Regions from separate parts of the Paraburkholderia nemoris genome, predicted to be linked through region 2. Evidence: riboswitches for the same ligand, from Rfam matches in the RefSeq annotation. Region 2 holds a riboswitch; the other holds the start of a gene.

Region 1 (15,196 bases), on a different contig from region 2:
TCGGGGGGCGACGCGGCTTCGCTCAAATCGGCCAAGCCGAAGAAGACCAATACCGCAGCGGCCGCCGAGTGCACGTTCCACGGTTCCGCGCTGAGCGTATTCAGCTGGTTGGCGCCGGCAAAGCTGGCCACGCCGGCCCCTGCTGCTGCGAGCGAAGCCGCCGAGTAAAGCGTTGCTCGCAACGGGCGCAGGCAGCTTTGGCTAGCGCCAGCTCAGCCGCAAACCACGAACCGCGAGTCACAAACCTCAAGCCGCCCCATCCGCGAGGCGGCTTTTGTTTTTGCGCAGCAGTTTCAGCACGCTTTCGCCGAAGGCCTGCGGCCGCCCTTCGAAACAGCGCTGTACCGCCTGCGTATCGATCAGGTGCTGGCGCAGCGCTGTGCGCTCGTCGTGCTGGTCGATCATGCGCACGGCCGCGGCGATATACGTCTCGACGCTGTCCGTGGTGGTCCACGAGGGCATGCCCACGCGCTCGAACAGCGCGCCGTCGATCCGCTCGAACACTTCCGGCCCGCGTTTGCATACACCCGGCAAACCGAGCGTCAACGCATCGACGATACCGTTGGTGTTGCCGAACGGAAACGGGCTCAGGAACAGATCGGACTGGTTGACGCGCGCCAGATACGAGGCGTAGCCATGAAAGTCGTGCACGATGGCGCCTGGCACCGCGCGCACGACGGCGTCGCGCAGACGGTCGAACGGCAGACCCGACGGCACACCGGTCATGAAGTGGAACTCGACGGGTGTCGCGGCACGCGCGTCGATCTCGCGGCACGCATCGAGAAAGCCAGGATTGAGTTTCATCGCACTGGCGGTGATGACGATCTGCAGCGTCTCGCGCCGCGACGGAATCTGCGCGACGATGTCCGGCAACGCGACGGACGGGCGGTACGGTTGACCGTCTTTCGGAAGCTTCATCAGGCGTTCGCTGAAACAGGCCGGGTCGCCGACGTAATCTTCCTCGACGCTGATGTAGTCGATCTTGTCTGAATACGTGGTGGCGGGATGGCCGAGCGCCGCGATCTGCAACGGCGCAATGCGTAGATTGGACATGAACACCGTCAGCACGAACATGCCGACGCTCGGCATGTACAACACGTCCGGCTGCTCGGCCTCGGCGAAGTCGCGAATCGTCTTCAGGCATTCGCCGATGTAGTCAGGTTTTTCCAGTTCGATGAAGCGGTCGAAGACGTCCCGCCCCACTTCGTCGAGCGCGTAACCGAAGCCGAAACCCACCACCTCGAAATGTTCGCGCGCGGCTTCGAGCGTACGCGAGTGCGTGCGGTAGATCGAATGGGCGCCGCTGAACCATTCCAGCACCACCACCATCAGCGGCTTCTTGCCGCGCCGCGTTTTGCCTCTGGAAGGCGTGGGTTTCGATGCGGGCAAGTCGGTCAGGCCGAGTTGTGCCAGCTTGCGGCGCACCAGCACATTGATGTCCTGCTTGATCGCGTGCCGCCGTGGCGTATCGGCATAGCTGCAGAACATATAGGCGTTGTGCAGCACGGCGGATGGCAGATCGTCGAGATCGTCGATCTGCTGCAGCTTGCCGGGCAGCCACTCCAGCAGCGCCTCGCGCTTGAGATGCGCGCTTGGCGAGCCCTTGAAGACCGGCGCCAGCAAAGCGAGGGCGAGGCAGGCCGCGATCGTTTTGTCGTACGCCCAGAGCGCGGCGAAGTCGAGTTCCAGTTCGGACTCGGTCGAATAGAGCACGCATAGCTTCTCGATGAAGCTGTCTCCCGGCAGAAACTGTGCGTCCTCCGCGCCGCGAGGATTCAGATGCCGGATGACGTGGTCCGCATTGCCGAACGCCGTGGCCGAGAACAGCGTGCCGATCCATTCATGCAGCGTGAAAAACAATTTGACGCACGCAGTGGGCGGCCGGAAATCCGGGTCGGCGAACAACGTAGACGCCGCGCTTGTCAGACGCGTGCAGAAACGCTGGCGTTGCTCATTGGGAGTCAGGTCGATCATGCCCGAGGCTTTGAAGCTCGCGTTCAATTCGCCGCGCGTTTGTTGGAGCAGTGCGAGTGCCGCGATGAGCTGAAGCGAGGCTTGCGTATGCTGCCGCGTGTAGACGAGTTGCTCGAAATCGTCGAGCGAAAAGGTGACTTCCATCGTTTCACTATTATTAGAGTATGCAGAGCTAACGATATCGAGATGACGCTAGCCAGAAACGACGATTATTGCAGTCAGGGCGTATCAAATAAGCGGGAGCTGAGAGTTTGGGAATTTTCCTCGCAGGGGAATCCGATCGGTCTGTAGGATTTTTCTGTTTGAGGCGGAAGTTTGGCGCTCGATACGCCAACTCTGCCCGGACATTCAATCGAACCCGCCCAACGCGCTTGTCTGCGCGCAAGGCGGGTCCCGACTTCGACCACTCAGAACGCGTAATACGGCCCCGGCCCTGCCGACGTCACGCTCGATGCAATCGCCGTGTAGACGCGTCGTCCGAAGAAGAAGGGCAGGCCCCATCCGAAGCTGTTGCTGGCAACGCCGGCCAGGTTGTCGAAGGCGTTATTCGACGAACCAAACAGTGCGTTCGAATTGCCGACCGAAAACGACACCGTACTCGACACGCCATCCGTGCCGGAGATCGAGGCACTCGCTGTTTGCGTGGAACTCGGACAGTACCAGTAACCGCATTGAGGCAATTGGCTATTGTTGAAGAACAGGCCGTTCGAGTCACTGTCGAGGTAGCTCTGCCCATAAGTCTGGCCGGCGCTGGTCGTGCGCACATAGCCCGTCTGCGTGTTGGTCCTGAAGACGGTTGCGCCGCCCAGCGTGTTATTCGCCTGAGTGCCGATGCCGAATATCAAGGAGCCCGACACGCTGGGCGCACCCGCGTCGGCGATCGCCGGCAGGTCGATCACCACGCCGTTGTTGTCGAGCGCGAAGCGGCTGACTGGATTGGTCACCTGCTGGGCGAGCGCTTGCGTGCTCGCGACGCAGGCGCCGCTGGCGTCGCAACTGTAATACCAGCGTGGCAGGGCCGAATTGACGCAACCACTGCCGCAATCGGCCGAGAACAGGCCGACCCCGAGAATGCCGTTGGCGCGCAGGTTCGCGACGGTCAGCATCGCGCGGCCTGAGCCGGCACAGTCGGTGGGCACATTGGGCAGCGTGGGGTCGGCAATCAGCTGGATCGGAATCGAGGTGGCCAGTTGGCCGGCCATCCGCACGTCCGCGCCGCGCACCGCGCCCCATGTATAGCCGCCGCCGAATACCGCGCACTCGCCCGCGACGCCGCTGCCCGAGGCCACTGCCGCCAGCGGAAGGCTTGCCGGCAGCGCCGAGGCGAGAATCCGCAAACCCTGCGAGCCGGTGTCGACCTGAATATTGTCGATCGTCGCGCAATTGCTGGTGCCGGACTGGCAGACGGTGACGCTAGTGGTCAGCATGTTGCGCGTCAGGCCCGGCGCGGCGCTGACCGTGATCGGCTGGACATTCGGCGTGTTCGACTGCGGCACGGAGTTCGTCACGCTGGCGCCAGTGCTTCCGGACGGCGCGCTTGCTGCGTTCGGACTGCTGGCCGGGCTCGTCGAGCCCGCCTGGGTGGAGGCAGCCGGCGTACTGCTTCCACCGCCGCCACCGCAACCAGCGAGCACGGCGCAAGTCAGGAACAGGGCGCGGAGACGAGAGGAGGTCTTCATGGCGTGTAGGCGGCGAGTATTCGGGGCGGTTTATTACCGGCTTGTCCGCGTCAGCGGAGGTCGTCGGAGGTGACGCCGGCGGGCAGGGCCGCCGGTAGCCACGCGCGTCCGACATAGCCACGCATCGGACCACCCGATTCCACGATCACATCTGGCCTGACAACCCGCGAGGCGTGCAGATTGCCGTCCGGCGCCGATGCGGCGGCACCCGCCCTGTAGGAGTCGGCGTACCCGCCCAGCAGTGCGCGCAGATCCGGCATGGTCGGGCCTTGCCACGTGTAAGCGATGATCTGACCGGTATTCGTCGCGTACTCGTTGATGGTGGTGTTGCCTGCGTCGGTCAGCGTGCGCAGGCGTAAGGCGCCGTTCAGCAGGGTTTGGGACGCTGCGGCCGTCGAATTCGCCTGGCTGGGCATCGTGCCGCCCAATTCGGCACGCGCGTCGGCACTGACACACAGCAAGGCGGCCACCATTGCCGGGACGGCGAAAGCTGGTATGAAAGAGGAGTTTGGCATGGCAACCTGTCTCGCTATTGGGAAACCTGGAGCGCTCAAGCTTTATTGAGACGTCCAATTCAAGATAACACTCAGGTTTCCTGATCGTTGTCAGTAGCGGTGCGAGGCGCTTCATCCAATCTCGAAAATAGCGTGTGGCGGGAATGGAAAGTGTCTTTTAAAACAATGATCTGACAAGGAACTAGGTCGTGCCCTACAGGCGTTTGAGAAGTGTTGTGAACTGTTAAATTTGCCGCGGATGGAGATGATCGCCGCTGTGAAGCGGGGCGTTTTTCCGCGATGGAAGGGACGCGCCGCGCAGCGATTCATCGGTATTCAGACTCTTCGGCGCAACCCGGGATTTGCCGTTCGCGCGCTGCTCAATTCACGGGCAAACCCGGGTTTTTGCACATGACTCGCCGGGATCGGTAAAATGTTGGGTTGATCCACGGAAACTTGCCGTGGCGTAGCGGAAGGATTCCCCGAACATGACTGATCTTCGTCTTACCAAGCGGTTTGCAGTAATGCTGATGGCAGGCGGTCTGGTCGCCGGCTGCGGCACCTCGTCGCCGACCAAAATCGACTACAAAAGCGACTCGAAATCGAAGCAAGTGTCACTTGCCGTACCGCCGAACATGATCGATGAGACGTCCGATCAGCGTTCGTTGCCCCCGCAGGGCGGCCAAACCTCGCTGTCCACGCTCCAGCAGGTCCAGGCGCAAGCACCGGCCGCCAACACCTTGACGGTGGTGCCGCAGGTCAACGGCATGCACATCCAGCGCGACGGCACGGAAAGCTGGCTTGTGATCGACAACAAGGCGCCCGACCAGGCCTGGGCGCCAATCCGCCGTTTCTGGCAGGAACAGGGCTTCCTGCTGGTGGTCGACCAGCGCGACAAGGGCGTGATGGAAACGGACTGGAACGAAACGCACGCTTCGATCAACGAGGGGCTGATCCGCGACACGCTGTCCAAGGCAATGGGCAACAGCTATGTGAGTTCCGAGCGCAACAAGTACCGCACGCGTCTCGAAGCGGCGCCGAACGGCGGCACCTATGTGTTCGTCAGCCAGAAGGGCATGCGCGAGGCGATCACCGGCACGAACAACGAGTCGACTAAGTGGGAAGCCAAGCCGAACGATCCGGGCCTGGAACAGGAATATCTGAAGCGCTTGATGGCAGCGCTGGCGCTGGCCGATTCGCGCAACACGCAAACTGCCGATCTTTCACCGGCGGGGGCGCAAACGGCGCCGAACGCGGCTACCGCGGGTGCGAAATCGGCGGCTGCGGCCACCGCGGCGCAAAACGTGGCGTTGTCGGCGCAACAGCCTATGCCTGATGACGCGGCAAACACCACGGCGGCACAGTTCTCGTCCACCGAACTGACGCTCAGCGAGCCGTATGACCGTGCGTGGCTGCGCGTGGGCCTCGCGCTCGATCGCAGCAACTTCACGGTCGACGATCGCGACGCGAGCCGCGGTCTGTACTTCGTGCGTTACGTCGATCCGAAGGATCTGAGCTCGGCGGAGCAGGGCTTCTGGAGCCAGGTGTTCCACGGCAAGAAGGAAAAGGTCGCCAAGCAGTATCTCGTCAACGTGCGCGCGGTGACGCCTGACCAGACGCGCGTGGCGGTGGTCGACGACAAGGGAGCTATCGATCAGAGCTCGCAGGCCAAGCAGATCATGGGTCTGATGGTCGACCAGTTGCACTGAACGAAGCTGTAGCAAGTAGCGAACGCTGTCTGAAAACCCGCCCGGAAGGCAATTCCGGGCGGGTTTTTTTATGTCCGCAATTTATCGCCGGCGCCGTAAGCCGTCGACCGCTATCGCAGCGCGCACGTGTTTTGCTTTCCGTCTGAAACACCGGTATGAACCGGCGACGCTTAACGGGGAGATGGCCATGTTCGACGTGATTCCTTACTGGATGTGGGCGGCGAGCTTGCTCGTCCTGGCGCTTGTCTGCGGCGCGGCCCTGGAGCGCCGCGAGACGCAGCGGCCAACGGGCTTGCGGGTCCGGCATCCGGCCGCGCAACGCACGAAATGGCCGGTGCGGTGATGGTCGGCTCGCTTCAAACGCATGAAACGAGTCCGCGCGGCCGCCCTTGTGCGGCCGCATGTAACGTGACGTTACCCCGGTGACGTAACTCGCGAAGCCCCTTCCGCAGACCCTGTCAGCATCCTTTCTTCGCAAAATAATGTAATAAAAATCAATGGTTTGCGAACAATTTCTTGTAAATCTCTATAACTGGCACGCAAGCTGCTTTTAAAGACTCATGGGGCCGGATTCGTAACATCCGACGTGAGTTTGCGGCGAGTGTCCAAACGGCGATTCCCAAACCCTTTCAGCACCGGCGAACGAACCGGTGCTTAGCCCGATGATGGCCTGCGCGCACGGCGCGCGGCCTCGGTGGCCCCGTCGCCTATCCTCGTAGGGCGACGGTTTCGCCCGCACTCCAACGGAGTGCGGGCTATTTTTTTGGGTGCCCGGAATGGGTTGCCAGGCCGCTGACGCGGCGAGCGGTGCAAGACGGGAGGCGGCGACGTAGAAGGCGTCGCGCGAGGCGGTGTTCCTGTGTCGGCGCGGCCCTCGCGGAGGCGGGAAGCGGACCGCGCCGAACGTATCGTGCGAGGTGGCTTTCAGGTGTCGGCGCGGCGCGGCCCGAACCACGGCAGACGTTTGACCACGCCGGTGGCAAGCGCGGTGCCGACGAGAATCACGCCACAGCCTTCCAGCATGCCCAGCGACACGGTTTCGCCGAGAAACAAGGCGCCCCACAGAATGCCGAAGATCGGAATCACGAAGGTCACCGTAATCGTGCGTGCCGGCCCGACCACTGCGATCAGATGGAAGAACAGCATGTACGCGACGCCGGTACACGCGACGCCCAGCGCGATGACCGCGCCCCACGCGTGCAGCGAGATCGGCGCGGCCGGCCAGTAGATCACGGCGAGCGGCAGCAATACGATGGTGGCGCCGGTCATCGTGCCGGTCGCAACGGTCAATGCATCGACGCCGGTCAGGTGGCGCTTCGTGTAATTGGCGGCGATGCCGTAAAGCAGCGTGGCGCCAAGCGCGGCAGCGGCCGCGAGCGCGGTGCTCATCGGTGTGGCGGCCGAGCCGTTCGGCGCGGCGATCTGATCCCATACCAGCATCAGGACGCCGAGAAAGCCGATCACGAGACCGAGCGTGCGCAGCGCGCTCAGGCGGTCACGCAGCCAGAGGAAGCCGACGAGCGCGCCCCACAGCGGCGTGGTCGCATTGATCACGGACGTCACGCCTGCCGACAGCGTCAACTCAGCATAGGCGAACAGGCAGAACGGCGCCGCCGAATTCAGGATGCCGACCACCAGCAATGGAAAAGCACGCGTGCGCAGGATGGTCGCAGACTCGTGCAGCGGCCGCCGCGCAATCAGGACGACGGCGAGAAAGGCCGCGCCGATGCCGACGCGCAACGCCATCAGCGGCGCGACGCCGAAGTCGGTCACGCCGACACGGATAAACAGAAACGAGGCGCCCCACAGGGCGGCCAGGATCAGCAGTTGCAGCAGGTTTTTGGCATTCATTGTCGTAGCGCCGCGCGCGGTTGAGTCGAGACGCCTGCGCATCGTAGCAGCGCGATCGCGCGAAACGTTTCAGGCTGGAATGAAACGGCAAGATTCGGGGGATAGAGGACGTCTGATAGCCGTTATCGTAAGCGCGGTCGAGCCGGCTGCAAAACGAGCAATTCTCACGCTAATGTGAGAAAAATTACGATGAGATTGATGCGGTTGCTAACCAGGTGCAGGCCCGGCGGGGCAGGCACCTGGGGAGCGTGAATTATATTGCGGCAACGCACCAGTGATCCTGGCCCATCACGCAAGCCGCCGCTTCAAGGAATTGGCAGGTGCGAACCGTTGCGTCGATGGGCCAGGCGCGTCTCAATGCGGAATCATCCACTGCAGGAAGTTCTGCTGCAGCCAGACCAGCACGCCGAGGATCACCGTCAACAGAATCGAATGCTTGAAGGTCTTGGCGAACACGACGCCTTCCTTGCCCTTGAGCTCGGTCGTCGCCACGCCGGTCGAGATGTTTTGCGGCGAGATCATCTTGCCCATCACGCCGCCCGACGAATTGGTTGCGGCCATCAGGATCGGGTTCAGGTTCAGTTGATGGGCCGCCACCACCTGCAGATTGCCGAACAGCGCATTGCCCGAGGTGTCGCTGCCGGACAGGAACACCGCGACCCAGCCGAGGAAGGCCGACACCAGCGGAAAGAACGGTCCGACCGACGCGGCGCCAAGCCCGAGCGTGTAAGTGAGCCCGGAGTAGTTCATCAGATAGGCGAGCGCGACGATGGTCGCCACCGTCAGAATGGCGATGCGCGTCTGGACCCACGTGTCGGCAATAGCCTTGCCGAATTCGCGCGCGCTCAGACCCGTCACGAACGTCGTGATGATGGCGGCCACCAGAATCGCCGTGCCGGTCGCGAGCGGCTGGAAGTCCCACACCGCGCCATATGGCGTGTTGTACAGGGTGATGAACACGGCCTTGTCGAGGCCCGGCCACGGTAGCTTGACGTCGCCGATCAGGAAGATTTTGGCGACGGTCCAGACGATCACCACCGCCGAGACGATGATCCACGGATACCAGCCCTGGCCGCCGCTGATCTTGCCGCGCACCTCGCCCACGCGATCGATGTTGATCGCGAACTTCGGATCGGCAGCGGGCTTCCAGACGCGCAGGAACGCGATAGTGAGAATCAGCGAGACCATCGACGACAACACGTCGGTCAGGCTGTAGTTCACGTAGTTCGACGCGACGAACTGGGTCAGCGCGAAGCTCGCACCGGACACCAGCAGGACCGGCCACACGCGCAGCATGTTACGAAAGCCCGCATAGACGCCGATCACATAGAACGGCAGCAGGAAGGCGAAGAATGGCAACTGGCGGCCGACCATCTTGGCGAGCGAATCGGCCGGCAGATGTGTGACCGCGCCGAGTACGGTGATCGGCACACCGAGCGCACCGAACGCAACCGGCGCAGTGTTGAAGATCAGTGTGAAGGTGAGTGCTTCGAGGGTGGGAAAACCGAGCAGGATCAACAGCGAGCTGGTGATCGCGACCGGCGTGCCGAAGCCGGAGATCCCTTCGAGCAACGCGCCGAACGAAAAGCCGATCACCACCAGCACCACGCGGCGGTCGTTCGGCAGGTTATCGATCATCCACATGCGAAAGGCGGCGAAGCGGCCCGAGCGCTGCGAGATGTTGTAGAGCAGGATCGCGGCGAACACGATCCACATCACCGGCCAGCAGGCGAACACCGCACCGTTGGCGACTGACGCAGCCGCGAGTCCGACTGGGAACTGCCAGACGAAAATCGCCACGATCAGCCCGACGATCAGGCCCGCAAGCGACGCCTGCCAGGCCGGCCGGCGGGCCCAGCCGAGCAACAGCAACACGACGATGATCGGCAAGGCGGCGACGAGGAACGAGAGCGGTAGCGAATTGCCGACGGGGGTGAGTAGTTGGTGAAACATCACGTCTCCTTCGTTGTTGTTCGATTCGACGCGGGACTACGCACTACGGGGCGCGTCGCTCTGGCAGGACGGATGGGCGCCGGCGGCGCGTCGAAGACGAGCCGGGTCGCTTATTTAAACAGGTACTGCGTGTGGCTTTCCCAAGCATAGGGCCCGATTGGAGCGCGTCAAGAAGGGAAAGTACGGGCGAAGGACAGAAGGGGGCGTCGCGTCTTGCGTGGCGGGATCGTCGCGGCATGATGCGCGTGAGGTCTGCCCGGCGCGGCATGGCGCGTGCTGGCGGGCGGCTTGCCGACTTCCGGGCAACGGGGTTGCGCACGACGTCGTGAGGCATGGGTCCATCCCGTGCACCGATAGTTGCGGGCACGGGACGGTCAAAGCGGATCAGCAAGATCCGGCTGCGGGATTCAGTGCCAGTGACCGTGGCCACCCCAGCCGCCGTGGCCTCCCCAACAGCAGCCGAAACCGACGCCGATTGAAACCGACGGGCCATACCAGCCCGGATAGCCGTAGTAAGCCGGATAAGCCGGGTAGACCGGCGGCGGATAGTAGGCGGGATAAGCGGGGGCAACGTACACCGGCGGCGGCTGAGCGACCGCGTAGGTGGCCGGCTGGGATTGCGAATTGGCTCGCGCCTGCTGCGCTGCTTGAGCCTGCGCCTGCTGCTGCGAAGTGGCCGAATCGCCAGCCGTCCCCACAGGGACATCCTGCTGAACGCCATTGGCTGGAACGGTGCCGTAAGCGTAATACGGGTAGTAGCCCGGATAGTAGCCGTACGGGTAGTAGCAGCCGGACAGCGTCAGCACACAGGCCACGCCGGCCAGCGCGATACCAGTTTGGGAAAGACGGGGCAAGCCGCGCGGCAGCCGCTGGCTGATTGCGCGAAGAGACTTGACGACGGGGGACTTCATGACGTGCTCCTGGTTACATCACACGCCGCCATCCGGGGCGTAGTGGCTTGAGCTTACGCCGCCGCAGCGCCAACAGGATTGCAAAACCGTAACGGCGTATTTCACGTCATTGCAAAGCATTTCGCGAAGTCACCAGCAGGGCGCCGGTCTTATTTGCGCTTACTTGCCCACCTGATTACCGATGATGCCGCCCGCAGCCGCACCGCCAATCGTCGACAGTGCATTGCCGCCGATCAGTCCGCCTGCGGCGCCGCCCACACCCGCGCCGATCACCGTATCGCGTTGCCGCGTGGTCATGTTGTCACACGCGGAAAGATTTGCGACAACCGCGACGATCGCAGCGAACGTACTGAGTTGACGAATCGATTTCATGATGCTCACTCCATTCATTGTGTCTGGACAATGCTTCGTGGAAATGGATGAATCACCCCGTCCTTACATTTGATCTTATCGCCGCAGCCCGTATCCGGATGTGTGAGCTTGTCAGCAAGGTGTCGGTTTCGTAATCAAATGTTTCCCTTCTGTCAGCATGCGGCGTGCCCGCCCGCGCAGAAACGCAAAAGCCCGCCAGTGGCGGGCTTCGGTGCTGCAATAGCGTGACGCAGAAGCTTCGAATGGCGGGCGCACGCTCGCACGCCCGCGATCCTTACCTTACTGCCGCTGATAGATTTCAGCGCCTTTCTTCATGAACTCGATCGACTTCACTTCCATGCCTTTCTTCAGCGCGTCGTCGTCGGAGAGACCTTGTTGCGCGGCGAATTCGCGCACGTCCTGCGTGATCTTCATCGAGCAGAAGTGCGGGCCGCACATCGAACAGAAATGCGCGACCTTGGCCGAATCCTTCGGCAGGGTTTCGTCGTGGAATTCGCGTGCCTTGTCCGGGTCCAGACCGAGATTGAACTGGTCTTCCCAACGGAATTCGAAACGCGCCTTCGACAATGCGTTGTCACGCACCTGCGCGCCCGGATGGCCCTTCGCCAGATCGGCGGCGTGCGCGGCGAGCTTGTACGTGATGATGCCGGTCTTGACGTCGTCCTTGTTCGGCAGCCCGAGGTGTTCCTTCGGCGTGACATAGCAGAGCATCGCCGTGCCGAACCAGCCGATCATCGCCGCGCCAATGCCCGAGGTGATGTGGTCGTAGCCCGGCGCGATGTCGGTCGTCAACGGTCCCAGCGTGTAGAACGGTGCTTCGTCACACCATTCCAGTTGCAGGTCCATGTTCTCCTTGATCAACTGCATCGGCACGTGGCCGGGGCCTTCGATCATCGTTTGCACGTCGTGCTTCCACGCGATCTGCGTGAGCTCGCCAAGCGTCTTCAACTCGCCGAGTTGCGCTTCGTCGTTCGCATCGTAGATCGAGCCGGGACGCAGGCCGTCGCCGAGCGAGAAGGCTACGTCATACGTCTTCATGATTTCGCAGATGTCTTCGAAGTGCTCGTACAGGAAACTTTCCTTGTGGTGTGCGAGGCACCACTTCGCCATGATCGAGCCGCCGCGCGAGACGATACCGGTCATGCGCTTGGCCGTCAGCGGCACGTATTGCAGACGCACGCCAGCGTGAATCGTGAAGTAGTCGACGCCTTGTTCGGCCTGTTCGATCAGCGTGTCGCGGAAGATTTCCCACGTCAGATCTTCGGCCTTGCCGTTGACCTTTTCGAGAGCCTGATAAATCGGCACCGTGCCGATCGGCACCGGCGAATTGCGGATGATCCACTCGCGCGTTTCGTGAATGTGCTTGCCGGTGGAGAGATCCATCACCGTGTCGCCGCCCCAGCGGATCGCCCAGGTCATCTTGTCGACTTCTTCGCCGATGGAGGAGGTCACCGCCGAGTTGCCGATGTTCGCATTCACCTTCACGAGGAAGTTACGGCCGATGATCATCGGCTCGCTTTCCGGGTGGTTGATGTTGTTCGGAATGATCGCGCGGCCGCGCGCAACTTCTTCGCGCACGAATTCCGCGGTGATTTCCTTCAGACCGTCGGGACCGAAGGCGCTCGCGCCGAACGCCTGGCCCGGATGCTGGCGGCCCATCATCGCGGCGAGCTTTTCGCCGTTCGGACCGCTCGTCTTCAGGGTCTCAAGATACGCGGCGCGTTGCTGGTTCTCGCGAATCGCGATGTATTCCATCTCCGGCGTGATGATGCCGCGACGCGCATAGTGCATCTGCGAGACGTTTTTGCCGGCAATGGCGCGGCGCGGCGTGCGATGCAGGCCTTTGAAACGCAGATCGGCGGTGGCGGTATCGGCGGCGCGTTCGCGGCTGAAGTCGCTCGAAAGGCCCGTCAGCGCTTCGGTGTCGCCGCGCTCTTCGATCCAGGCTTGACGCAGCGCGGGCAGACCGGCGCGGATGTCGATCTTGGCTTCCGGATCGGAGTAGGGGCCCGACGTATCGTAGACGAAGACCGGCGGATTTTTCTCGCCGCCGAAGCTGTCCGGCGTATCCGCCTGGGAAATTTCGCGCATCGGCACGCGGATATCGGGCCGCGAGCCGGTCACGTAGACCTTGCGGGAATTCGGCAGCGGCGCGACAGCGGCGGCATCGACGTGGGCGTCGGCGGAAAGGAACTTCGGATTGGCGTTCATGCATATCTCCTGATGTGGGGCCGCTAAGCAGGAGACGAGACGGAAGTTGTCGGAATTCGCGAGAGATGAAACGGTAGACCAGGTGCGAAATCCGTACGCTTCCCTGCGCTGGCATTATCCAGATCAGGTTCAAAGGGTATTTCTCACCCACGCAACACGGACCTCCAACCTCCGCGCTACGCAGGACCCCCGCGTTAGCAGCGCACACGATACACCGCCCGGGCGCTGCTTGGCAACCCGTCTTGAAAAAGTCAGATGTCGGAGATAACGCCGGTCAGCCACGCACTATTCTTATTGTGATAGGGCTGCCGGGGATGATGCGGCGCAGCGTTCTGCGTCGTGAATGGCTTGGGCTTACAGCGTGAAATCGTCGGCGGCTTCGGGCTGAAACAGGATTTTTTCGAGCTTCAGTACCTTCTCCGTGCCGCTCGGCGGTGTGAAGCGGATGCGGTCGCCACGTTTGGCGCCGAGCAGCGCAAGACCGACCGGCGAAAACACGTTCAGGCGGCCGTGTGCGAAGTCCGCGTTGGGCGGATAGACAACGGTCCAGGTCATCTGCTCGCCACTGGTTTCATCGACCAGCGTGGCTTGCGAATTCATCGTGACGATGTTCGCGGGGATGTCGCGCGATTCGACAATCACGGCGCGTTCCAGGACGTCGTCGAGCATGTCTTGCAATTTGGCGTCGGCACCGGGCGCGGCCGCGTGCTTTTCAAGACGGGCGACGTCGAGTTCGGTGAGGTAACAGGTTTTCGTCTTTTTCATGACGGGTTCTCCAATTCGATCTGCATGTAAGGGGACTGCGTGCGGATGAGATCAGCCCGGAGCCCGACGACGCGGCCCCGGCAATGGAGGGGAAATGCGTCAGATCGGGCGCCGGGCAGCGAGAAGCGGGAGCGTTCGGGACGGCTGGCCGGCGTGTGGCGTCGCGATGTCCGCGCGCGCGCAGCCGGTTGCGCGGCGGGGGCGCAAACGGGTGAGGGCTCGGGAAAACGGAACGCGCATTGGGGTAGCCGGCAGAGTACGAAAAGTGTTGGGGAGCGTCGGGAGGGAAGCTCGGTCGACGCAATCGAAAGGTGAATGTTAGCACGGGCCGGGCGTCTCTTTAATCGCCGCCGGGAGGTGCCGTGGATACGCGTTGCGGCGTGTCGATATCGCACTTAGTCGTTCAAGGCCGTCGCCGCGCTGCCGTTAATCCGCCTGTAGGGGCGGCCGTTGCCCAGCCGAGTGAGCGGCGGCGGGCAGCGCGTCAAAGGCGCGATGCGATTTGAGACGGCTTAAGGAGAGATGCTGATGAAAACGGGAATGGGGCGGTTTGAGGGGCTCAGCGTGGTCGCGGCGACGGCAACGCTGGTTGCGCTCGTTGCAGCGCCACTGCCGGCGGTGGCTGCGAATGGTGGAACGATCAGTTTTTCGGGCGCGATCGTGGCACCGCAACTGGAGATTTCGGCGGCGCCCGCCGGGGCCCGTGTCAATGCCGGCGGCGCGCGGCTCGATCAGTCGGGTTCAGCGGTCACGCTGACCTTTAGCGCCGCGCCGGGCGTGGCGACGGGCGCCGATGTTGCGCTTCAGGTGAACAGCGGCGCGACGGCGCGCAATGGCGACGCTCTGACTGAGCGTTTTGTCGACAGCCATGGCCGTGCATTTCGCGCAGCCAGCGATGGGCACTACCGGGTTGGCCGCGACGGCGGGGCGTTGTCGCTTGCACCGAAGAATGCCGGGCAGGATACCCGGGTGACGGTTGTCGTGAGTTACGACTGAGACACCTTCCGCGGGGCGCTTTGGGGCGGTTCGCCCGCAAGCGTACAGACAAGCCGCGCCCCGCGGGGATAAACAGCATGGAACGGTCTCGACCGTAGGCGAACAACGCAGACAAAAATAAAAATTCAAAACCGGCTGTCATAAGCGGGCTTGTGGTTCGACAAACGTGCAGATCCTGATGGAGCACGCCATGCAAACCGCACGAACCCGCCGAGACAATCGGTATGTCACTCGCGCAATCGCGCTAGCCGTAGCGCTGACAACCCTCTTCGCCAGCGGCC
Region 2 (15,196 bases):
TTCAGAATCTCGTAGAAACCGTGCGTTGACAGACCGAGGCGGACGCCGGCAGCGGCAAGTGCCGACAGATCGGCGGTATGCACGTCTTCTTGCCCAAGGTGGACACCGTAAGCGCCCCCTTCCAGCGCGGCTTGCCAGTGATCGTTGATGAAAACCTGGGCATCGTGCTCACGGCCCGCAGCCACACAGCGGGCGATTTCGCGCTTCAGTTCGTCGGCGGGTTCAGCCGACTTGCGGCGCAACTGGACCGTTTTCACGCCAAAGCCCACCACCCGTTCGACCCACTCCGCGGTCGGCAGCACCGGGTACAGGCCGAGCCGGTCAGGGCAACGCGCGAACGCTTGCGCCGGCGCGGCCGGCAGACCGGCGAGGCGTGGGAAGTGCGCGATATCGGCCGGAAAGGCGTCTTCCGCTTTGATTTCGTCGCCGTCGCGCCACGCCAACGCCAGGACCAGCGCGTCGTGCGGATCGAAGCCGCAATCCAGAAACGCCGCCAGCGCGGAAATCCAGTCTTCCGCCAGATGACCTTCCAGACTGTATTTCTCGCCGCCCAGATGCAGCGTCGCCGCGTTCTCGGCAGCGACGATCACGCCTGCGCCCTGCACCTGCCAGCGCGCCACCTGCTCGCCATGCTGCTGCGCGTCGGCGACGATGATCAGGTCGCCGCCGTTCGGCTCGTCCGGCGCGGTCAGGCAGATGCGCCACGGCGCGTGCGTCGGCGGCCACTCGCCCAGGCGGGCGCGGATTCGCTCGGCGGCTTCGGTAAGTTCGTCAGCAGGCGGCCAGAAAAGGTCGCGGCCAGTCAAAGGCAAAGTTTGCGTCATGCGGCGCTCCCGTCTTGATGCCAGAACGGCATGCCGACTACCGGCGTGCTCGCGTGCGCGCTTTCGCGCTCGGCCATCGGCCCCGCCAGAAAAGCCTGGCGGCCCGCTTCGACGCCCAGCGCGAAGGCACGCGCCATCGCGTCGGGGTGCGTCGCCTGCGAAACGGCGGTGTTCAGCAGCACGCCGTCGAAGCCCCACTCCATCACTTGCGCCGCGTGCGACGGCACGCCGAGGCCGGCGTCGACGATCAGCGGCACGTCGGGCAAGCGTTCACGCAAGACCCGCAGGCCGTACGGATTGATCACACCCTTGCCGGTACCGATTGGCGCGCCCCACGGCATCAGCGCCTCGCAGCCCGCATCAAGTAGGCGGCGGCCGATCACGAGATCTTCAGTGCAATACGGCAGGACCTTGAAGCCGTCCTTGATCAGCTGCGTGGCCGCTTCGATCAGGCCAACCGGATCAGGCTGCAACGTGTAGTCGTCGCCAATCAGTTCAAGCTTGATCCACTCGGTTTCGAAGATTTCGCGCGCCATATGCGCGGTCGTCACCGCCTCGCCGACAGTCAGGCAGCCGGCGGTATTGGGCAGCAGCGGCACGCCGTGGCGCTTGAGCAGGTCGAAGAAACCGGCTTCGGCGCCGCCTTCGTTCATCTGCCGGCGCAGCGCGACGGTCACCATGCCGGGCTGCGCGGCGTCGATCGAATCGGACAGCGATTGCAGCGATGGATAGCGCGAGGTGCCGAGCAGCACGCGGCTCGCGAAAGTCTGGCCGTAGAGCGTGAGCGCGTCGGCGGTTTGGGGGGCAGTCATTTGCATAAACCTGGTCTCCGGCAAGGCGTGGCGCGGGGCTTAACCGCCGGCCACGGGTTGCACGACATCGAGCTTGTCGCCCGGCTGCAGCGCGCGCGCCGCATGCTGGGTGCGTGCGACGAAATCGCCGTTCAGCGCGACCGCGAACGGCGGACGCGCGCCGAACGCGGCGAGCGCATCGGCGACAGTCGCGCCTTCGGGCAACGACAACGGCTTCTGATTGATATGAATGTCCATGGTGTTCGAATACGGTTCAATCGATTGAGGCAGCGGCCTGCGCCTGTTTTGCCTGCGGTTATTTCGCCAGCAGCCGCGCAACGCTCATGCCGGCTCCCGCGTGGCGTCCAGTTGAAACAGCTCGCTCCAGCGCGCGGCATTTTGCCAGTCGGCGAAAGCATCGGCGTCGCCGATGCGGCCGTCGAGCAGCGCGGCGGCGAAGCGCACGGCTTCGTCGGCGACTTCGGGCACGATCATGTAGCCGTGCCGGTACAGGCCGTTCACGCGCAATGTCTGCGCGCCATCCCACAGCAGGGCCGGACGGTGGTCCGGCAAAGTCGGGCGGCACTGCGAATTCAGTTCGAGGATGCGGGCTTCGCCGAAGCCGGGATGCACGGAAAACGCCGCGCTCAGCAACTCGAGCGCCGAGCGCACGCTGACCGGCGACATGTCCTCGCCTTCCACTTCGGTGGCGCCGATCACGTAGAGATCGTCCTGCTTCGGCGCGATATACAGCGGGTAGCGCGGATGCAGCAGGCGCACCGGCCGCGTCAGCTTGATACCGGGCGCATGCACGCGCGCGACTTCGCCGCGAATGCCTCGCAACGTGGGCAGCACCGACTTCGCGCCCAAACCGCGGCAGTCGATCGTGATGCGGGCGGACGGCAGCGCATGATCGTCGACCGGCGTGTTCCAGTGTGTTTCGACACCACGCTCAGCGAGGCCCGCGGCGAGCGCGGTCAGCACCTGACGGTTATCCAGTTGGCCTTCGCGCGGCAGCAGCCAGCCCTGGTTGAAGCGGCCTGCCAATGCGGGCTCGGCGGTGCCGACCTGAGCGCCCGCCAGCGTCACGAAGCCGCCGTCGAGCAATTCAGCAGGCGCGTTCGAGCGCACCCGGCGTTCGAACAGTGGCGCTTCGGTGCGATCGGCGTGATGCCATACGACTAGCGTGCCATTGCGCTGGAAGAACACCGGTTCGGGCAATTCGGCCAGCACGCGCGGCCAGGTGTCGAGCGAACTTGCGCCCAGACGGGTGATCAGCAGTTCGGCACTGGCGGCTTCGGCGAGCGGCGCCAGCATGGCGGCGGCGACCCAGGCCGCGGATTGCGTACCTGCGACGTCGCCGCGCTCATAGAGCGCCACGCGATGCCCTTCACCGGCGAGGCGCCACGCGACGAGACGCCCGCACAGCCCACCGCCGAGCACGGCGAAATCGGGTTGAGCTAAACAATTCATCGCGTGCGCTCCGGGTCACAACGGCAAGCAACGCTAAAACAGCCCGGCGCGCCGACACAACCGACAAAAACGCCGTGAAGAGCAAAACACATGTCTGAAGAATAGGCGGTCATCGAATCCTTTCCGTACGGCAAAAAAACGCACGTACCCAGGACGAAACCGGCGGGTGAGGCCGGCCGGGCAAAATGCACGTCCAATGACGGACGCCGCCCGGCGGGGAATGGAAGACTGACTGCTTCCGGAAACTTCCCGCGCCGGTATTACCCGGATCGGGTGCAAAGGGTCTCTCTCAGCCTCGCCGCCGCTGCGTGAAAATCACGCTGCCTGTGGGCAAAGCACCCCTGTTTCGTCGAAGGTCATTAGACCATAAAAGGCGCGGCGCCCGCAAACCAACGGCTTCTGCCGTCACACGCCGTTGATCCGTCACTATCTTTCGATTCATCAATACGGCCGAATGCAGCGCTCTGGCACAATGCCAGGACCGGATGCCGCTGGCGCGCGGGCGACATGCTTCGCCACTCGCGCACCAGCGGCATCGAGGCGGGACCTCTGAGCGGAAATTAATTTTCACTTAAGGGCTTCGCGCCAGAATCGGTCGCTCACCCGGACGTGCGTTCGTCGAGCACGACGCCCGGGGCACGCACCGCAAACCCGCCGTGGGGCCGGCCCGACTTGGGGGCCGCCTGACGCGGGCCAGCACTTCACCAGGATGCTCATGACACCGAATACCGCTTCCAGCCCCGCGCTGCCGCCGGACGAAAAAGTCTCCGCATGGAGCCTGATCAAACCTTACTGGGTTTCCGAAGAACGAAAAACGGCGTGGGGGCTGCTCATCGCGATCGTCGTGATGAATCTGCTCATCGTGTGGATCAACGTGCGCCTGAACCGCTGGAGCGCCGACTTCTACAACGCGCTGCAAACCAAAAACGTGCACGATTTCCCGCACCTGCTGATGGTGTTCTCGGGGCTCGCGTTCGGCTTCATCATCCTTGCCGTGTACGGCCGCTATCTACGCCAGATGCTCGGCTTCCGCTGGCGCCAGTGGCTGACCACGCGTTATCTCAACGAATGGCTGCACGACAGCGCTTTCTACCGGATCGAACGCGACCGGCTCGCCGACAACCCCGACCAGCGGATCAGCGACGACCTGCAATCGCTCGCCACCAGCACGCTTTCGCTGACCCTCGACCTGCTGTCCACGATCGTCACACTGGTCTCGTTCATGACGATCCTGTGGTCGCTGGCCGGTGCGCTGACCGTTTCGCTCGGCGGCATGCCGGTGCAGATTCCGGGCTATATGGTGTGGGCCGCAGCGCTGTACGCGGTAGTCGGCTCAGTGATCATCCAGAAGGTCGGCCATCCGCTCGTGTCGATCAATTACCAGGCACAGAAAGTCGAGGCGGATTTCCGTTTCGGCCTGATCCGTCTGCGTGAAAACGCCGAGCAGATCGCCTTCTACGACGGCATGGAGACTGAGAAGAAGAACACGCACTCGCTGTTCGGCCGCATCCGCGACAACTGGTGGCAGGTGATGAAGTACACCAAGCGGCTCACCTTCGTAACGGCCTTCTACGGCCAGATTGCAATCATCTTTCCGCTGGTGGTCGCCGCGCCCCGCTACTTTGCGGGCGCTTTCACGTTCGGCGTACTGATGCAGATCTCGAGCGCATTCGGTACCGTCAGCGATTCGTTTTCGTGGTTCATCAATAGTTACGGCAGCCTCGTCGAATGGCGCGCTACCGTGAACCGGTTGCGTGAATTCAAGCGCATCGTGCATGCGCCGCGTCTGAAGGAATCGGTCTCGCCCGCTACCGCGCATGGCGGCATCAATCTGCATTTCGTCGACGAAGACGAGCTCACAACTGAAGGCCTCCAGCTTGCGCTGCCGAACGGCAACCCGTTGTCGCGCATCCGCGATATCGCGATCAAGCCGGGTTCACGCTGGCTGGTGCGGGGTCCGTCCGGCTCCGGCAAGAGCACGCTGATGCGCGCGCTCGCCGGCTTGTGGCCGTTCGGCGACGGCTCGATCGACGCACCGGTCAACGCGCGCATGATGTTCATCCCGCAGGTCAGCTACATGCCGATCGGCACGCTGAAAGCCGCGCTCACCTATCCGTCTTCTGCAGATACCTACACTGACGACGAATGCCGCGAAGCGCTCATCACTTGCCGCCTGTCGGAGTACGCCGACCGCCTGCAGGAATCGGGGCACTGGACGCGCATTCTCTCGCCGGGTGAACAACAGCGCCTCGCCGGCGCCCGCGTGCTGCTGCACAAACCGGACTATCTGTTCCTCGACGAAGCAACCAGTGCGCTCGATTCGGAAAACGAGGCACGCCTCTATCACCTGTTCACTGAGCGGCTGCCGCAGGCGGCAATCGTCAGCGTCGCGCATCGCGAATCGCTGGCGGCATTCCATGACGAAACGCTCGACGTCGAACGCTCGGGCGAACCGATTGCTGCGTGAACAGCATGAACAACGCGAGCGACATGAGCAGCACCGGTGACGCGAGCAGCACGACTGGCATGAGCGGCGCCGGGCTCGATCGGGTCGTCCTGATCACCGGCGCGGGCTCCGGCATCGGCGCCGCACTGGCCCGACGCATCGCCGCGCCGCGCACCGCCTTGATGCTGCACGCCCGCGGCGTCGACGACGAAGCGCGCCAGCGTCTTGCACAGGTCGCCGCCGATTGCAGCGCGAACGGCGCGCGCTGTGCGACGGTGTTCGGCGATCTGGCCGAACGCGGCGCTGCCGAACATGTGATTCATCAAACGCTCGCGAACTTCGGCGCGCTTGATCAACTGGTAGCGAACGCCGGCCACGCGCAACGGCAAACGCTCAATGCACTCGACGCGGATGCGTTCAGCGCCGCCTTTGCCGCCATGCCGGCCGCGTTCGCCGCGCTCGTCAAGCGTGCGACGAACGCGCTGGAAACCTCGAAGCGAGGCCGCGTGGTCGCGCTCAGTTCGTTCGTCGCGCATCGCTATCGCGTGGATGCGCCGTTCGCCGCAACGGCGGCGGCGAAAGCGGCGCTCGAGTCACTGGCTAAAACCGCCGCCGCCGAACTTGCGCCGCATGGGGTGACGGTCAATTGCGTGGCGCCCGGTTATACCCGTAAAGATCGCGGCCCAAGTGCCGATAATGCATCGGTGTGGGCCCGCGCCGCCGAAGCGACACCGCTCGGCCACGTCGCCGAGCCCGCGGATATCGCCGCGCTGATCGCCTTCCTGCTCTCCGATGAAGCGCGTCACATCACCGGCCAGGTGATCCATATCGACGGCGGCCTGACGCTCGGTTAGGCAGCACGCCGCAACATCCGGAAACACGCGAGAACAGTTCGAAAGCATTTGCGAAGCGGGCAAGCTGTTCCGCGCTTTGAAAATCCCCTGTAGCAGCGACGATAGTCGTGCGGGCCGTACCATGCGCCGCCCGCCCCGCCCCTCACTGCTACTGGACTCTCCGCACATGTCATTCGATCGCCGCTTCTATCCTTTGACCCAGCGCGCAGCGCTTGCGCTTGGCGCAGCCCTGCTGCTCACGAGCGCCGCGTACGCTGCGCAAGCCACCCAGCCCAATGAGCCGGCGGATGTTTGCCCCGCGCTCAAACACATCGTCGACGCACCCGACTTCAAGCAGCTGCACGTGCAACCTGCCGCGCAACTGCCGGGGGTATCGGCCGTGGACGACTGCCGCGCCAACACGCACGCCTACGATTGCCACTGGCGCGCGCACTGGCAAGCCGACGGTGTCGTCAACGATCCGCTCGAAGAATTCGGCGCCGATATCGCCGCCTGTTTTCCGAACGTCGTGCACGACGTCAACACACCGACGCGTCAGCATTTCATCGTGACCACCGAGGATCGGCGCGTAAACGTGACGGCCAGCGTGCAAGGGCAAAACGAACTGCGCCTGCGCATCACGCGCTGAGCGTGGGCCGTTTTTGCCACGCTCCGCTGCTTTTCTGCTGGGACCCGTTGTCATTTGCCGTACTTCCTCACCGCCACCAGGCACCGCATCATGACCTCTACGCCAAGCTTGCGCGCTTACGCTTTCACGCGGGCCCCAATGGCCGCGTGGGTCATGTTGCGGCGGCCTTGTGCGTGGCTCGCCGCCTCGGCCACCCTCGCCTGCGGCCTGAACGGCTGCGCGTGGACGCTGATCTCGGCGGCCGACGCCACCGGCTCCGTGATTCAGGCGGGCTACGCGATCGCGGCGAACTACTCATCGCCGACCTTCGTCAATGGCCGACCGGCGGACGTGCATAACGTCTGCATCGAAGTGAATCAGACCGTGACGGTCGGCGATTTCGTGCCGGCGCTGCAGCTTGCGCTCGACCGGCACGGCATTCGTTCGGACGTCTACAATCCGGGCACCTCGCCCGCCGGATGCGAGGCGCGCCTCGTCTACAACGCCGCGATCGATTACGGCCGCCGTTCGTTCAGCGACGAAACGATCCAGTATCTGTCGATCATCGATCTGACGCTGATCCAGCACGGGCGCATTCTCGTCACCGCGCGCTACCAGACCGGCGGCCTCAACACAGACCGCTTCTCGACCGCCTCGACCAAACTCAATGGTCTGATCGACAAGATGGTGGTCGATCAGACCCAACTGGTCCGGCAGCCGATGCAGACCATCCAGACGTCGCTGGCAAACTAGGCGCCCAGCCTGCTTGCTTTCTCTTACGCGAGAAAGAATTCGAAAGCGTTTCGCGCTTTGCGCCGCTCGCGTGGATCACTAAGATGACCTGGATGAACCAATCCATTCTGGTCGTCGACGACGACCCCGTCGTACGTGAGCTCGTCAGCGAATATCTGGTGGGGCGTGGCTTCAAGGTATCCACGCTCGAACATGGCATGGCGCTGCAGCGTAGCTTGCAGGACGAACGTCCCGCGCTGGTCGTGCTCGACATCATGATGCCGGAGCTCGACGGCATTAGCGCGCTACGCGCATTGCGCGTCGCCGGCGACGATATTCCTGTGATCCTGCTGACCGCGCGCGCCGATCCGATCGACCGCGTGATCGGCCTCGAACTCGGCGCCGACGATTATCTCGGCAAGCCATTCGAACCGAGCGAGCTGGTCGCGCGGATTCGCACGGTCCTGCGCCGCCGCGGCACGATTGCGCCGAGCGCGCCGGAGCAACGCGCGCCCTATCGTTTCGGCCGTTTCGAGGTGAATTTTCCAGCACGCGAATTGCGCCGCGACGGTGAGCGGATTCCGCTGCGTTCGAGCGAATTCGCGATGCTCAAGGTGTTCGTCACGCACGCGATGACCGTACTCACGCGCGCGCAGTTGCTGGAGAAACTTCACGGCAATAGCGAGGTGCATCGCAATCGCAGTCTTGACGTCTCGATCTGGCGTTTGCGGCGGCTGATCGAAGTGGATCCGTCCGAGCCTCGCTATGTGCAGACCGTCTGGGGACGGGGCTACGTGTTCGTGCCGGACGGTGAAATCGGCGCTGCGGAGCGCGACGCGCCACCGCTTGCATGATGCTTGCCCGGCGAGCGCCTGGCGCCAGGCCTCGGACTTGAGAAAACCTACGCGGCGTGTCGCGCATCTCGCGCGCGCACCGCATCGACGTTAGAACGTCAGCACACTCAGAAACATTCTCTGCAGCCAGCCCATCGTGGTGGAGTCGGAAACCATCCCCACGCCGGCCTGCTCGATGCGCGCATTCGCGACCTTGCTCGACGCCACATAATTGCCTGCTTCGATATCCTTCGGATTGACGATGCCCGACAGGCGCAAGCGGTCGCGGTTGCCGCTCATCGCGATCATCTTCTCGCCCGATACCACAAGGTTGCCGGTCGACATCGTTCCGATCACGGTCACGGCCAACGTACCGGTCATGCCGCTGACGTCGGTGAGACTGCCCTGCCCCTTGTAGTCTGTACTGGCCGAGCCGATGTTGAACAGCCTCGCGAGCCGCGCGGCGGCGTTGGTCGACTGATCGGCGGCGGTCGCGGTGATGCTGCTCGAACGGCTCGCGGCGGCGGTCGCGCTATTGTTGCCACTGTACGATTCCGACAGGCGGATCGTCAGCACGTCGCCGATATGCTGCGCACGCGGCGTTTCGTAGAGCAGCAAGGGCGCACCGGCCTGATAGATCGCGCCCTGCGTGTTGACGTTCAGCGGCGCCGACGCGAGCGGCGGCGACATCGGCGTTTCGACGATTGACGGCTGTTGGCCGCTCCCGCAAGCCGCGAGGCAAGCCACCGCGCCTAGCGCGACAGTGAGACGTAGCGCAGTCATGCATGCTCCTTGGCCGGATCGGCCGGGTAAAAAACGGACTCTGCGGTCTTGCTCGTTGCCGATGCTTTGTTGAACGACGCAATCTGCGCCACGCATGAGTCCGCAAATAGCGCGACAGATGAGGCGTCACATCACCCCGCCTCGGCCCCGCTCGCCTGCCATTGCCGCACGACCGACTTCACCCATGCATCCGAGCCTTTCAACAGATAGGTGAGGGTGCCGTTGCGGGTGCCCGGCAGAAAGCACAACGTGATCGAACTCACCGCGTTTTCCCACACATAGACCGGCAGCGCGCCCGATGACGACACGCTTTGCGTCACCAGACGCGGCGTGCCATAACGGTCCGCGAGCGCGTCGCGCAAGTCTTCGGCGGTAATCTCGTCGATCACGAAGGAAATCTCGTACAGACGCAGTGCGCTCTGGCCGTCGACACGCGCAAAGCGCAGCACATGCTCCAGTGCCGGCGCGCCGTCGACGACGGCTTGCGACACCGCCCAGCCATCGTCCGCACGATGCGCCCAGCGGCAGGCCACCGTCAGACTCTCGCGCGATTTCAGCCGCATGCCGAGTGCACCCGCCTGCACGTCCGTCTCGCAGACAGGCACGCTGCCAATCGGCGTAGCGCGCACGGTCGAACCCGCGCGGAACTCGTCGAGCGTGATGCCGAGCGCAATGCCGCGAAACGCAAACGGCGTGTCCTGCGAGCGCCGCCGTGCGTCAGCGGAAGCAGCCTTCGACGCGGCGTTGGCCGCGCTCGCTTCGCGCGCAACGGGCTGCGCGTGAGCGACCATCGAAAACGCGCCGCCCAGCAGCGCCAGCACGCAGGCAAACCGTTTGAGTGTCATGATTCAGTCGATCGCGGATGAACACATGTCGAACGGGGCGGCCGCGGCATGGCCGACGACCGGGACGATTTTCAGTGTGGCCGACGTCAGGCGGCACGGCAGCGCGGCGACGGCGCAGCCGCCGAGCGGCAGCAGCGCCGTGCCCAGCGTCAACCACGCAGCGACACGGATGAAACGCTCAGGAATGCTCGAGGTCGACACACGGGCCTCGGTGCGTCAGGCAGTCGTGTTGACGTGATGCCCGACCAGCCCCGTCGGCAGCGACGGCGGCGCCTCGCTAGCGGGCTCCTTGGTCTGCGGCGTGGCCAGTGAGTTGGTTGGGGCTGCGGGTTTTTCCGCTGGCGGCGTGGGCGCGAGCGAAGAAAAGCGGGTTGAGCTGAGATTGCTATGAACGGTCATGATGAGCCTCGCGTGGCGCTAGGTTTCGATTTCACGCCGCCTGCCGTGGGCCCAAGGCGTTAGGCTGTTTTCGGCATGCGGCGCAACGTACTGCACGACGAATCATCTCGCCGCGCACGTAGTGGCGATGCGCGAAGGAACGCGCGCTTTTCCGCGGTTCTTACGACCCGTTTCGACCCCTTGCCGTCAGTAGCAATTGCGCACAGATTCTTTCCCCGAAGAAATTCAAGCGGTGCAAAATGACTTCCACGCCGCGCTGCGCATGGGCAAATGGGCCAACCCTTGCCGGTGCGTTGCCGGCGCGCTGCCGAATATAGCGGCCGTGAAATATGCCGTGAGCCTTTGGTGGCGGGCCTCACGCCCGAACCGGCGGACACGGCGCGAGCTTGGGTAAGCATTGGTAAGAAAACAGTCGATCGCGCGCCGCGCGTGCCAGTCTAAAATTTCGCCATGAATCCACAGGTCCTTATCGTCGACGACGACCCGGTAGTGCGCGATCTGCTTTGCAAGTTTCTGCAGACGAACGGCTTCGACGCGTCAGTGCTGCACGACGGCACCCATTTGCAACGCCGGCTCGAACGTGAGCGGCCGTCGGTCGTCGTGCTCGACATCATGATGCCGAACACCGACGGCTTACGCGCGCTCACCGCGCTGCGTGCCGCCGGCGACGACATTCCGGTGATTTTCGTAACGGCGCGCGGTACGGTGGCCGACCGCATCGTCGGGCTTTCGCTCGGTGCGGACGACTACCTGACCAAGCCGTTCGACCCACGCGAACTGCTCGCGCGCATCCATACGGTGCTGCGCCGCCGCGGGCCGTCCACCACAAGCGCGCCGGAAGCCCGCAAGCCGTATCGCTTCGGGCCGTTCGAACTCGACTTCGCCACGCGCGCGCTGTCGCGCGACGACTCGAAGCTGCCGCTGCGCGACAGCGAGTTCGCCCTGCTAAAGATTTTCGTCAACAATCCGTACAAAGTGCTGTCGCGCGTGCTGATCCACGATCTCGTGCATCGCGACAATCTCGCTTTCCGCGATCGCAGCCTCGACGTGCCGATCTGGCGCCTGCGCCGCGTGATCGAAGATGACCCGTCCAATCCCTGCTACGTGCAAACAGTGCGCGGCAAAGGCTACGTATTCGTGCCCGACGCCGACGGCACACCGTTCGCCGACGAGGCTGCCTCAAGCGCATGAGAAACCCGCTGAACACGCTGTTCGGCAGAATGGCGTTATTGTCGGCGGCGGTGTTGTTTGCAATTCAGGCCGGGTGGTTCGTACTGGTGGTGATGCAGCCGCCGCGCCACGAAATCGACGGCTTCGCACGCGGCATTCTGCTCGTGCTGCAGGCCATCAACGGCGAGCCGATGAAGGGCGCCGCGCTTGCGCCCGCCATGCGGGTGCACCTCGTGCCTACGTGGAACATGCCGTCGAGCGTCCATCTGCGCACGCCGGATCAGCGTCCGCTGGTCGAATTGAGCCGGCACTTGCGCGAAAACCTGCCGCCCGGCACGCAGATCGCCGTCGACGACCTGCGCCCGCCGCAGCTATGGGTGCTGTTCCCCGGCAAATCAAACTGGGTTGTCGTGCCGGTGGACGTGCCGCCGCGCCCGCGCTTCGTGATCGAATCCGTCTCGATGCTGGCGGCGGCGCTGATTCTGTCGCTGTTCGCGGTCTGGCAGATGCAGCGGCCGCTGTCGCGCGTGGCCGATGCCGCTCGCGCGTTCGGTTCAGGCGGCCGGCCGGAACCCGTGACCGTGCAGGGTCCGCGCGAACTGCGCGATCTGATCGGCTCCTTCAACGACATGATGCGGCGTCTGAACGAGGCCGGTGACGACCAGGCGGTGATGCTGGCCGGCGTCGCGCACGACCTGAAAGCGCCGCTCACGCGGCTGAAGTTGCGTGCGAGCGTACTGGTTGCGGAAAGTGAGCGGGCCGGCCTGATACGCGACGTCGACTCGCTGACCAACATCGTCCAGCAGTTTCTGGAGTTTGCGGGTCAGTCCGCCGACACCGGGCCGCCGGTCGAAGTCGACGAATTCCTGCAGGAACAGTTTTCCGCCGGCGACAGCACCGAGACGCCGCTCTTCACGCTCGATCTGCGCGCCGGTTCGTCGTTCACGCTTCCGCGCACCTTGCTCGACCGGCTGGTCACGAACCTGGTCGACAACGCGCTCGAGCACGGCTCACCGCCGGTGGATATCGCCACGGCACGCGATGACCGGCATTGGGTCATCAGCGTGCGCGACCACGGCCCAGGCATTCCCGACGATCGCATCGCGGCGGCGATGAAACCGTTCGTCCGGCTCGACGCCGCACGTGGTGGCGAAGGTCATTGCGGCCTGGGCCTCGCGATCGTCGCGCGGCTCGCGCACGATCGCGGCGGACGCTGCCATGTGCGCAATCACGCGCAAGGCGGGCTGGAAGTGCGGATTGAATTGCCGGTTGGGCCGGCACACGCGAAGGATGGTCGAGAAGGGTGAAGCGGCAGTGAGGCGGCATCGAGCACGGGCACTTACACGCCCTTACTGGATGGCCTTTTGTGATGGCAGCGGCCTTATAGTCGCCCCCGGCAACCTCGATGCCGCCCTTCTCTGTCCGCCCGCTTATTTGGGGCGGACTTTTTTTCGTCTGTGCCTGCCGGTGTAGTCCGCGCAACAAAAGGCACACCAGGCGCGGCAAGTGCGAGTCAGAGGACCAGGCGGTCGTGCAACGTGTCGATCGTCGCTTGAGACAGGCCCAGGCCTTGTGTCAGATAGCTCGCCATCGTGCCGTAGCTCGCCTGCACCTGATCGAACCCCGCCTGCAGATAATTGTCCTGGACGGTGAACAGGGGCGACTCGCTCGCGGCGATCGCGTCGCCGCTTTGCGCGCGTAACACCTCGGTCTGCGCCGCGATCGACTGAGCCAGATAGACGTTGCTCAGCAGATAGTCCTGCATGATGACGTCGAGCGGCACGTTGGCAATGCTGAGCAGGAGAGCCGCGACCCAACCGGTGCGATCCTTACCGGCATTGGAATGAAACAGTTGCGCGCCGGCGCCATTGGCGAGTCGCGTAAGGAGCTCGCCGTAGCCGACGCGCTGAGCGGCGCCGGTGACATAGGCGCGCGCCTGGGCCTCCATGAACGCGACGGCGGCGCCTGCCGTATCGAAGGTTGGCGCGACGAAGTCGCTGACACCCAGCACGTCCAGCGCCTGCGATGTCGCGCCGACCGGCAGGATATCCGCGGTACGCGCGATTTCGCCAGGCGTGCGCAGATCGTAGACCGCGGCGATGCCGAGTTTGTCGAGCGCGGCCGTGTCGGCAGCGCTCAGGGTCAGCGCGTTCGCGCGATAAAAGGCCCCGCGACGCATCTGTTTGCCGTCAACCGTGGGATAACCGGCGGCCGCGCCCGCCACATCGCGGAAGTTACTCACCGAGGCGAGGCGTGGCGTTTCCGGCTGATCGGCGTCCAGATTTCCGCCCCCGCAAGCCGACAGCAGCGAACTGCCCATGCCGGAAAGCAGCAACACGCTTGCCGAGGACTTCAGGAATGCGCGGCGCGATTGATAAGCCCGCAAAGGCGTGCTCGCGGAGCGGCGGAATGGCGAGCAGGTTTTTGCGGTTGCGTGCATTAAGGGTGACGGGTGCGGACGTGAATAGGACTTTCGCAGCTTGAGTGCTGCGGGCGCAGTTTAACGGCGAATAATTTTTTTCGGGTTACATCGTAGTAGTTGGTAAGGAACCGGAATGGAATCTCTTACTCCATCGCCATTTTTGACCACAACTGGCCGCACAACACCTCGTCCCCTTAGAATACAAAAAACCCCCGATCAAGCCGCCGGAAGGCAAAAACCGCCTGGAGACCACAAAAAAACATGCCCTCTCTCCAATGGTTCACCGAACTGACCCAGCGCGAACGCCGCACCCTCTACGCTGGCTTCGGCGGCTATGCAGTCGACGCGTTCGACTTCATGATCTACTCATTCCTCATCCCGACGCTGATCGCAACGTGGGGCATGACCAAAAGCGAAGCCGGCATGATCGCGACCAGTTCGCTGATTTCGTCGGCGATCGGCGGCTGGCTCGCCGGCATTCTGGCCGACCGTTACGGACGCGTCCGTGTGCTCCAGTGGACCATCGCCACCTTCGCGATCTTCACCTGCCTGTCAGGTTTCACCCACTCGTTCTGGCAACTGCTGACCACCCGCACGCTGCAGGGCATCGGCTTCGGCGGCGAATGGTCGGTCGTGACGATCATGATGGCCGAAACCATCCGTTCACCTCAACATCGCGCGAAAGCTGTCGGCACCGTGCAGAGCAGCTGGTCCGTCGGCTGGGCCGCGGCGGCCATCATCTATTGGGCGTTCTTCGCGCTGCTGCCAGAACAGGTCGCATGGCGCGCCTGCTTCTGGATCGGCCTGCTGCCCGCGCTGTGGATCTTCTACATTCGCCGCAATGTCAGCGATCCTGAAATTTTTCTCGAAACACGCCGCGCTCGCGACAGCGGTTTCGATACTTCGCATTTCCTGCAGATCTTCTCCTTCCCTCACCTCAAGACCACCCTGCTGGGCAGCGTGCTGTGCACCGGCATGCTCGGCGGCTACTACGCGATCACCACCTGGCTGCCAACC

The links. Region 2 has a riboswitch for thiamine pyrophosphate ahead of KHO33_RS27110 (FAD-dependent oxidoreductase). Riboswitches for the same ligand answer to the same signal wherever they lie in the genome.
Region 1: linked by a shared signal. The riboswitch ahead of thiC (phosphomethylpyrimidine synthase ThiC) and the one ahead of KHO33_RS27110 (FAD-dependent oxidoreductase) in region 2 are both predicted to bind thiamine pyrophosphate.

What each region holds. Positions count from the first base shown of each region.
Region 1 covers NZ_CAJNBO010000044.1:23,979-39,174, reverse strand. Annotated here, with positions in the region: gene KHO33_RS38205 (hypothetical protein) at 1-168, shown strand, start outside; gene KHO33_RS38200 (glycosyl transferase family 1) at 247-2,118, opposite strand; gene KHO33_RS38195 (DUF3443 domain-containing protein) at 2,382-3,653, opposite strand; gene KHO33_RS38190 (DUF2844 domain-containing protein) at 3,704-4,126, opposite strand; gene bamC (outer membrane protein assembly factor BamC) at 4,636-5,856, shown strand; gene KHO33_RS38180 (hypothetical protein) at 6,044-6,199, shown strand; gene KHO33_RS38175 (DMT family transporter) at 6,781-7,707, opposite strand; gene KHO33_RS38170 (L-lactate permease) at 8,062-9,660, opposite strand; gene KHO33_RS38165 (hypothetical protein) at 10,068-10,571, opposite strand; gene KHO33_RS38160 (glycine zipper 2TM domain-containing protein) at 10,731-10,943, opposite strand; gene thiC (phosphomethylpyrimidine synthase ThiC) at 11,223-13,154, opposite strand; TPP riboswitch at 13,237-13,355, opposite strand; gene KHO33_RS38150 (GreA/GreB family elongation factor) at 13,509-13,919, opposite strand; gene KHO33_RS38145 (hypothetical protein) at 14,448-14,915, shown strand; gene KHO33_RS38140 (DUF1223 domain-containing protein) at 15,106-15,196, shown strand, end outside.
Region 2 covers NZ_CAJNBO010000019.1:84,098-99,293, forward strand. Annotated here, with positions in the region: gene thiE (thiamine phosphate synthase) at 1-824, opposite strand, end outside; gene KHO33_RS27100 (thiazole synthase) at 821-1,636, opposite strand; gene thiS (sulfur carrier protein ThiS) at 1,676-1,873, opposite strand; gene KHO33_RS27110 (FAD-dependent oxidoreductase) at 1,958-3,088, opposite strand; TPP riboswitch at 3,318-3,441, opposite strand; gene KHO33_RS27115 (ABC transporter ATP-binding protein/permease) at 3,804-5,555, shown strand; gene KHO33_RS27120 (SDR family NAD(P)-dependent oxidoreductase) at 5,615-6,388, shown strand; gene KHO33_RS27125 (hypothetical protein) at 6,555-7,016, shown strand; gene KHO33_RS27130 (hypothetical protein) at 7,107-7,748, shown strand; gene KHO33_RS27135 (response regulator) at 7,841-8,581, shown strand; gene KHO33_RS27140 (flagellar basal body L-ring protein FlgH) at 8,672-9,343, opposite strand; gene KHO33_RS27145 (hypothetical protein) at 9,475-10,188, opposite strand; gene KHO33_RS27150 (DUF6726 family protein) at 10,192-10,359, opposite strand; gene KHO33_RS27155 (hypothetical protein) at 10,405-10,587, opposite strand; gene KHO33_RS27160 (response regulator) at 11,038-11,778, shown strand; gene KHO33_RS27165 (ATP-binding protein) at 11,775-13,064, shown strand; gene KHO33_RS27170 (tyrosine-protein phosphatase) at 13,271-14,197, opposite strand; gene KHO33_RS27175 (MFS transporter) at 14,441-15,196, shown strand, end outside.